DNA from 4 places in the Rhizobium etli CFN 42 genome. Region 2 is predicted to be linked to each of the others. Evidence: predicted binding sites of a transcription regulator. Region 2 holds the regulator's gene; each other region holds the start of a gene.
What was found. Region 2 encodes LexA, which represses DNA repair genes until DNA is damaged. Its sites were predicted from a motif close to TGTTCNNNNTGTGTTCNG; they were not measured.
Positions count from the first base shown of each region.

Region 1: the regulator LexA is predicted to act here: its motif matches at 1,018-1,035, upstream of RHE_RS15180 (putative DNA modification/repair radical SAM protein).
Region 3: the regulator LexA is predicted to act here: its motif matches at 1,330-1,347, upstream of dnaE (DNA polymerase III subunit alpha).
Region 4: the regulator LexA is predicted to act here: its motif matches at 1,059-1,076, upstream of RHE_RS34395 (ImuA family protein).

Region 1 is NC_007761.1:3,107,149-3,109,347, forward strand. It holds gene RHE_RS15180 (putative DNA modification/repair radical SAM protein) at 1-1,012, opposite strand, end outside; gene greA (transcription elongation factor GreA) at 1,265-1,741, shown strand; gene RHE_RS15190 (glycosyltransferase family 4 protein) at 1,769-2,199, shown strand, end outside.
Region 2 is NC_007761.1:2,011,035-2,013,233, forward strand. It holds gene RHE_RS09840 (ComEC/Rec2 family competence protein) at 1-971, shown strand, start outside; gene lexA (transcriptional repressor LexA) at 952-1,671, opposite strand; gene RHE_RS09850 (VOC family protein) at 1,868-2,199, shown strand, end outside.
Region 3 is NC_007761.1:1,706,852-1,709,050, reverse strand. It holds gene dnaE (DNA polymerase III subunit alpha) at 1-1,092, opposite strand, end outside; gene RHE_RS08315 (DUF5680 domain-containing protein) at 1,607-2,071, shown strand; gene RHE_RS08310 (ABC transporter ATP-binding protein) at 2,082-2,199, opposite strand, start outside.
Region 4 is NC_007761.1:4,329,721-4,331,919, reverse strand. It holds gene RHE_RS20895 (HpcH/HpaI aldolase/citrate lyase family protein) at 1-268, shown strand, start outside; gene RHE_RS20890 (DUF1737 domain-containing protein) at 268-474, shown strand; gene RHE_RS20885 (metallopeptidase family protein) at 497-934, opposite strand; gene RHE_RS34395 (ImuA family protein) at 1,098-2,042, shown strand; gene RHE_RS20875 (Y-family DNA polymerase) at 1,954-2,199, shown strand, end outside.

The sequences.
Region 1 (2,199 bases), 1.1 Mb from region 2:
AACGCTCACGCTCGGCCTTGTTGATATCGACGGGAAATTCACCCCGATTGGCAAGCGCCCAGGCAAGTTTGGGGTCGAGGTTCAGATCGAGCATGCCGCCTGCCTGGTCGGCGGTAATCTCATCGATGCCGAAGCCGTAGAACCGATACAGCCAGTCGGCCTGGTAGAGCCGGTGTTCGCGCATCAGCGGCGGCTTGATCAGCGGCAGGTTTTTCGACGAATCCGGGATCGGACTGAAGGCGGAATAATAGACGCGCTTGAGGCCGTAGCTGCTGTAAAGCCGGCCGCTGGTTGCCAGAATGGTCGCGTCACTCGCGCCGTCGGCGCCGACGATCATCTGCGTGCTCTGGCCAGCCGGGACAAAACGCTGGCGTTTCTTGCTTTTCAGCGTCGGCTCGCCGGCGGCCTCAATCTTCAGCCTGAGATCAGCCATCGATCGGCGGATATTGGCAGGCTTCTTTTCCGGTGCGAAACGGCTGATGCCGATGTCCGTCGGCAGCTCGATATTGAGCGACAGCCGGTCGGCATAAAGCCCCGCCTCCTCGATCAGCCGCGGCGATGCCTCGGGGATCGATTTCAGGTGGATATAACCGCGGAAAGCATGCGTCACCCGCAGTTCGCGTACGATGCGGACCATCTCCTCCATGGTGTAGTCGGACGAACGGATGATGCCGGACGAAAGAAAGAGACCTTCGATATAATTGCGACGATAGAATTCCAACGTCAGCCAGATCACCTCCTCCGGCGTAAAGCGCGCCCGTTCGACATTGCTCGACGAGCGATTGATGCAATAGGCGCAGTCGTAGATGCAGAAATTCGTCAGCAGGATTTTCAGGAGCGAAATGCATCGACCATCCGGCGCATAGGCATGGCAGATGCCGGATCCCTCGGTCGAACCGAGCCCGCCGCTTGTGCTCGAATCGCGTTTCACCGTGCCGCTGGAGGCGCAGGAAGCGTCATATTTCGCGGCATCGGACAGGATGGCCAAGCGTTCGGCAAGCGACTTCTTCATTCCTATGTTCACTATATGTTCTAATATACGAAGTCAATCCAGCTCCATCCCACCACTGCCCGATTTTCTGGCGCATCACCTGATATCGCGGAGGTTACATTGCCTTTTTGCGAATTTTCTGGAAATCGGCCTTGGCGATCTGCTATAAGCACTTAACTAGGATTGTGGCACGGTTCCGAAGCTCCCCTTCGGGACCTGTTTTCTTTTGTGTTTGCGCCTGACGTGCCGATACAAGGAGTGAAGGACAGAAAAATGGTTGAAAAGGTACCGATGACACAGGGTGGTTTCGTCAAGCTGCAGGAAGAACTGCGCTGGCGCCAGCAGGAGGAGCGCCCCCGAATCATCGAGGCGATCGCCGAAGCCCGTGCCCATGGCGACCTTTCTGAGAACGCCGAATATCACGCCGCCAAGGAAGCCCAGAGCCACAATGAAGGCCGCATCACCGAGCTGGAAGACCTGACGGCGCGCGCCGAGGTCATCGATCTAACCAAGATGTCGGGCGACAAGATCAAATTCGGCGCCAAGGTGAAGCTCGTCGACGAGGACACCGAGGAAGAAAAGACCTACCAGATCGTCGGAGACCAGGAAGCCGACGTCAAAGCCGGCCGCATCTCCATCTCCTCCCCAATCGCCCGTGCGCTGATCGGCAAGGAAGTCGGCGATTCCATCGAGGTCAACGCGCCCGGCGGCTCGAAGGCCTACGAAATCCTCCAGGTTTCCTGGGGCTGATCGGCCGCCACAGACGAGACCCCTCCCTTGCCTGATATGCGTGACGTCGAGATCATCGCGCCTAATTTCAAGCGCCGGCTCTCCGGCGTCACCTCGACCATCGTCCAGCTCATTCCGTGCCAGCTCCGGCTCGGCATCGGAATCGCAACTCTCGGCCCCGGTCTGCCGGAAAGCCTGCCGAAACTGAGATGGTCACAGCTCCCTGGTCTGTGGCGCAGGCCGGCGCGCCGGCGCCAGCGCGTCTGGCACGCCCGGCGCAACAATGAGATGGCCGTCGGCATCCTCCTTCGCCATCTCCTGCGCATGCCGCTGAAGCTGCTGTTCACCTCGGCCGCACAACGCCGCCACACCGCCTTCACGAAATGGCTGATCCGCCGCATGGACGCGGTGATCGCGACCAGTGATCGCTCCGGCTTCTTCCTCGAGGTGCCGCACACGGTGATCCAGCACGGCGTCGA
Region 2 (2,199 bases):
TCGAGCATTTTCATCGGCTGACGGCCTATGGGCTCCCCGCAAACCTCGCAACCATGCCGATCATCTCCTTCATAGTCATGCCGGCCGGGCTGTTAGCGATGCTGCTCATGCCTTTCGGCCTGGATACCTTACCCTGGAAGGTGGTCGGATTCGGCCTCGATCTGGTGATCGCGGTGGCAAAGACGATATCCGGCTGGGGCGGGAATATCGACATCGGTCGTTTGCCCGGCTGGTACTTCTCGGTGGCCGTGGCAGGTTTCCTGCTGATGAGCCTACTGCGGACGCGCCTGCGCCACGTGGGGACCGCCCTTATCGCCGTCTCGACGGTTACCGTCTTGGTTCTACCGGCATCCCGGCCACCCCATCTGGTGATTTCGGAAGATGGCGCTCTCGTCGCAGTCGTCGCCACGGCCGCGCTCGCCTCCAACCGTGAAAGGCCATCGGACTTCATCTTCAGCCAGTGGCAGAGAGCGCTGGTTCTGCCGACGCACCATCCGCCGAAAATGTTGGATGGTCCTGCAGTCCCGGAGGAAAAAGACAGGCGCCTCAGGCTTTCCCGCGAGCAGCAGAACGAAGCGAGGATCGCCATCCGGACGGCCGCAGCGGAGGGTGAGGCGGAGCGTTTTTCCTGCGTAAAGAAAGCCTGGTGCACAGCGAGGCTTGCAAATGGTCACGTCGTCACCGTCATCGAGAATGCCGCCTATCTCGGCCCGGCCTGCGATGCCGGCGATATCGTCGTGACGTCGGTGCGCCTGCGCTTCGCCAGCTGCCGCTCGGGTGCGGCGCTGTTTACCGGCGAGACGCTGCGCAGGACCGGTTCGCTCGAATTGCGTTTCGCCGACAGTGGCCTGGAGGTCACCACCGCCTTCGATGCTTTGTCGCGACCATGGAAGCGCCATCGCGCCTATGATTGGCGCAACGACCGTTTCATCGATTCCGGCCCGTCCAGCGTCAGTGATAGCGGCGGATGAGGCCGACGAGCTTACCCTGCACCTTGACGCGGTCGGGCCCGAAAATGCGGGTCTCGTAGGCCGGATTGGCGGCCTCGAGCGCGATCGAGGCACCCTTGCGGCGGAAACGCTTCAGCGTTGCTTCCTCGTCATCGACGAGGGCAACGACGATATCGCCGGGACTGGCGGTGCTGCCGTTGCGGATGATCACGGTGTCGCCGTCGAAGATGCCTGCGTCGATCATCGAATCGCCCTTGACCTCCAGCGCATAGTGCTCACCGGAGCCAAGCATATCTGCGGGAACGACGATGTCGTGCGTGTTGTTCTGGATCGCCGAGATCGGAACGCCGGCGGCGATACGTCCCATGACCGGCACGGAGATGGAGTTGCCATTGTCGGCGACCGGCTTTGGCGCAGCGGGGGCGGCGACCGGCTGGGGCTTGCCAAGGCTGCCCTCGATGACGCTCGGCGAAAAACCGCGACGCGGTTGAAGGCTGGGATTATAGGCCTCCGGAAGCTTGATCACCTCGAGCGCCCGGGCGCGGTTCGGTAGGCGGCGAATGAAGCCGCGTTCCTCCAGCGCCGTGATCAGCCGGTGGATTCCGGATTTCGAGGCTAGATCCAGGGCGTCCTTCATTTCGTCGAAAGAAGGAGGAACGCCGGATTCTTTCATGCGCTCATGGATGAAAAGGAGAAGCTCCTGTTGTTTGCGCGTGAGCATCGACGTCAGACCCCGTGATTGAAACAAATCCAGAACAGACACTATCTGTTCCATATGTGTTCCGCAAGTAGCTAAATTTCCGTAAAACTTCGCGCCAACTCGTCGAGATTCTTATTTTCATTGGCCGGATTGGCACACACGTCTTGCATTGAGGGGAGTGCTGTCGCACATCTCTTGGCGTGTCAGGAGGGATATCATGATCGCACATTCCGCTAAGCCGCATCCGCTGGATCACGTGGTACTTCCGGTCGTCGATATCGAGCTGGCGCGCGAAAGGCTCGGCAAACTCGGCTTCACCGTCGCCGCCGATGCGCGTCATCCCTTCGGAACGGAGAATGCCTGCGTCTTCTTCGCAGACAAGACGTATATCGAGCCGCTTGGTGTGGCGAGCGTCGAGGAGAGCGAGGCAGCGGCCCGCCAGGGCAACGTCTTCATCGCCCGCAATCGCGCCTTCCGCTTCCGCTGCGGCGAGGAGGGACTTTCGGCGCTGGCCTTTCTCACCGAGGATGCCGGCCTGGATCATCGGCG
Region 3 (2,199 bases), 300 kb from region 2:
GAAGCGCATGCGCTCGATAACGCTGAGCTCGAACTCCAGTCGCTCGCGATAATCCTTTTCCTCGTAGCCCGGCGACATGCCTAGCGTGGCAAGCCGCATGTCCAGCCCTTCGACCGCCTGGCGACGCAATTCGCCCGCCTCGGCGCGCTCGGCCTCCTCGGCATCATCAGTCGCACCGGTGAAGCGCGGCAGGATCGGCTTTCGCGTCTTCAGCACGAAGGAGCAGCGCTTGGCAATCTCGATCGTGTTCTCAAGCGCTTCCGGCAGGTCGGCGAAGAGCCTGGCCATCTCGGCGCGGCTCTTCAGGTAGTGATCAGGCGTCAGGCGAAAGCGGCTGTCGTCGGAGACGATGGCGTTATGCGCAACCGCCATCAGCGCATCATGGGCGTCGTAATCGTCGCGGGTGGGAAAGAAGGCCTCGTTTGTGGCGACGAGCGGCAGGTCATGCGTGTAAGCAAGCCTGACGATCTTCTGCTCATGCCGCTTGTCGTAGGTGCCGTGCCGCTGCAGCTCGACATAGAGTCTGTCGCCGAAGAGACGCTTCAGCGTGAGCAGCCGGGCTTCCGCCTGGGCGGGGTGACCTTCCCTGACAGCTGCGTCGACCGGCCCGGTCAGCGCGCCGGTCAAGGCGATCAGCCCTTCCGTACCTGCCTCTTCCAGCCAGGAAGCTCTGATATGAACGGCCTGATTGCTGTCGCCGCCGAGATAGGCGCGGCTAACGAGATCGACCAGCCTTTCGTAACCGGCCTCCGTCGCGGCAAGAAGAACGATCGACGGCAACTTGATCAGGGCCTGCTGACCGCCGCGCTTTTCGCTTTCCAATCCGTCTTCCATGTCGATGGAGACTTGGCAGCCGATGATCGGCTGCAGGCCCTCGTCCATTGCCTTCTGCGAGAATTCAAGGGCGACAAACAGGTTGTTGGTATCGGTAATGGCGATTGCCGGCTGATTGTCGCCGGTCGCCTTGTAGAGGATCTTCTTCAGCGGCAGCGCGCCCTCAAGAAGCGAATAGGCGGAATGGACCCTCAGGTGGATGAAGCCCGGCGTGCCGCCGGTCGCCTCACCCGTTGAACCCTTTTCCGTCTCCGCCATGATATGCCTTCCCAATCAGCCGAAATGAATCGGATACATTGTCGGCATTGAGGGCGATGATGTCCAGAAGAAGACCCGCGTACGAACCGCATGATTGCCATGCGATCCCCTGAAAACTTTAGATCGCGATGACGATCAGCGAGAAGCTGGCAACGAACATTGCGATGGAGGTGAATGCTGCGATATCACGGATCATGTCAGTCATCTGGCTCTCCTTTACTCGTTATGTTTTCAATTTGTTCCATGTTTGTTCCTATGTCAACGGGAATCTTTTCCTTTGCGCTTGCATTTGAAAAATGCCGGTTCCGGGCTGCGAATCGAATGCAGCTTCAGCGCTGGCTTTGAACATGCTCGGCGCCACCGGCTCGACATCGCTTGCCGAACGGATCCGTACAGCGCATTCAATGTCTTGCGACTGCCCCAAGGCGATCGAGCGATGCTCGCTCTTTTGTTCTTCTTATGTTCTCGCAATTCTGTTATATCCGTATCAGATGAGGCAGGGAGGAAGATGATAATGCTCGACACCGCGATGCTGAACGACTTCATCGTAGAGGCGAAAGCCGCAACCTATGTCGGCGGCGGCGTGCCTCGCCCACCCTGCCGACTAGGTGCCCATGATATCGGTTACGAACGCGGCCATTGGCGTTATCTCGACAGCTATTTCGGCGGCACCGATTTCGCCGGACAGGAAGTGGTCTGGTTTGTCCGCGAACCCGTCTGGGCGATGAATTATTTCGGCTGTGTCGTCGCGCCTGATCTCATCGACGGCAGTGCCGCCGGAACGGTGATCACGGCGGCGCTGTCGGCAATGTATCGCGAAGGCCGATTTCTTGGCGGAATGGAATTCGATCATTCGTTGGGCCGCTATATCGACCGCAGCGAAGGCGGCTGCGACCGATTCAATGGCCATGAATGCATCATGGTCGGCGGCCGGAAGGCCTATGCGCTCGACTACCGCGGCGGGCTTGTCACCCCGTAATCGCCTTAGACTAAAACTCTACGACCTTGCCATCGGAGATCGTGACGCGCCGATCCATGCGGCCGGCGAGTTCATGGTTGTGAGTGGCGATGAGGGCCGCAAGGCCGGACTGGCGCACCAGCGCCTCC
Region 4 (2,199 bases), 2.1 Mb from region 2:
GGCGGAATGCGGACAGGGTCGCGCCATGGGCTTTGCCGGCAAGATGCTGATCCATCCCACGCAGATTGCGGCCGCCAACCGGCATTTCGGTCCGAGCGCGGAGGAGATTGCCGAAGCGCAGGCAATCATATCAGCCTTTGCCGATCCGGCTGCCAGGGGCCTCAACGTCATTAATGCGAACGGGCGGATGATCGAGCGGCTGCATCTTGTCCAGGCCGAAGCTCTGGTTCATAAAGCTCGCCTGATTTCTGCAAGAAAGCCCGCCTGATGAAACTCTATCGCTTCCTGACCGGCCCCGACGACGCTTCCTTTTGCCACAAGGTCACTGCCGCCCTGAACAAGGGCTGGTCGCTGGAGGGTTCGCCGACCTATGCCTTCAATGCCGCAACCGGCGCGATGCAGTGCGGCCAGGCCGTCGTCAAGACCGTCGAAGGCAAGGATTACGATCCGGAGATGAAACTCTCCGAGCAGTAAGACTTAATTCCAGGATAGACGTCTAACGCTCCGCGGCTTCTTCGGCGCTGGCCTCGATCCGCTCCATATCATCGTCGCTCAGCCCGAAATGGTGGCCGATCTCGTGGATCAGGACATGGGTGATTATATCGCCCAGCGTCTCGTCATTCTCCGCCCAGTAATCGAGAATGGGGCGCCGGTAGAGGCGGATGCGGTTCGGCATTTCGCCGGTTTCCACGGTAAAACGTTCGGAAATGCCCCTGCCCTCGAAAAGGCCGAGCAGATCGAAAGGGGTTTCGAGCGCCATGTCCTCGAAAACATCGTCATCGGGGAAATCCTCGATCTCGATCGTGAGATTGGTCGTCAGCTGACGGAATTCATCGGGCAGATGGCTATAGGCCTCCATGGCCAGCGACTCGAAAGTGCTGATCGTCGGCGCATGGCGGTCCCGCCAATCATCGCTCTGGTCTATGCGGGCCATGAATGTTCCTTCCTTTGCGGGCCCATATAGAACCTTTATCGCCGATTTTCGAGTGCGGAATCAAAGGCAGGAATAAATTCATAGAAAATGGTGGTTGACTCTTCTTTCTCTCTCTGGAATCCATAAGAACATAACAGGAACAAGACGGATCGGAGTAAACGCCATGGCGCAGAACGCCCTGGCGCGCGAGCGGCTTTTTGCGCTCCGCGAAACCATTGCCAAGCTGGAAGGAAAGCCCGCGCCGGCGCTTGCGGCGGCGGAGCAGGAAGCCTTGGCGGAAGGACGCAAGACACGCCAGCAGCGCAGTCTTCCACTCCTGCAGTTTGGAGTGGAGTTTGTCGATCGGGCGCTGGAAGGCGGCCTGCCTCTCGATGCGATTACCGAATTCCGATCCGCGCTGTCGCGCGATGCCGGCGCGGCAAGCGGACTGGCGATGGCGGTTGCAGCGCGGCTGCAGAAGCAGGAATCAGGTGCCGGCAAGCTTTTGCCGTTGCTCTGGATCGGCGATACGGTCGGCACGCTGGAGGCCGGCCGTCCCTATGCTCCCGGGCTTCGGAATTTCGGGTTGTGTCCGGAGCGATTTCTCCATGCCTCGCCGCGCAAGCTGGACGAAGCGCTCTGGCTGGCGGAGGCGGCGGTGGAAAGCGCTGCTTTCTCGGCCGTCATCTTCGAAGTGCGGGGCAACCCTGCGCATTTCGGTCTGACCGAAAGCCGCAGGCTCAGTCTCAGGGCGCATGCTGCCCGCCGTCCGCTCTTTCTTCTGCGGCAGGCAGGAGCGGAGGAGGCCAGCAGTGCGGCCTTGCGCCTGCATGTCGAACCGGCACCGTCTGGTCTGCGGCCGTTGCCGGATGGATCTAAGCTTGCCGGCAGTATCGGCAATCCGGTTTTCCGTCTCACGCTGGAGAAGAGTCGTAATTCGGCCCCGCTCTCCTTTCTCCTGGAGTGGAATCCTCATGAACGCGAATTTTTCCCTGTCGCCGAACCAAACCTCGTTCGTCCTCCAGGCGAACAGTCAGCGCATGCTGGCGCTCAGCTTCCCGCATCTGCCAACCGACCGTATCGCCCGCAGGCGATGGGGGGCCTCCTGGCGTTCGAAAGGGCGTCCTGAGGCACCATCCATCGTCTGTTCGGGCAAACTCAACAACGCCATGCGGCTGACGGCACTGGACGAATTGGCCGAGCGGCTGGGGTTGAAGAAGGAGCAGGGCGTTGCCGAAGCGCGCGCCATGTATCCGACGCTCGAGGTGGTGGAAGAGGATCCGGCG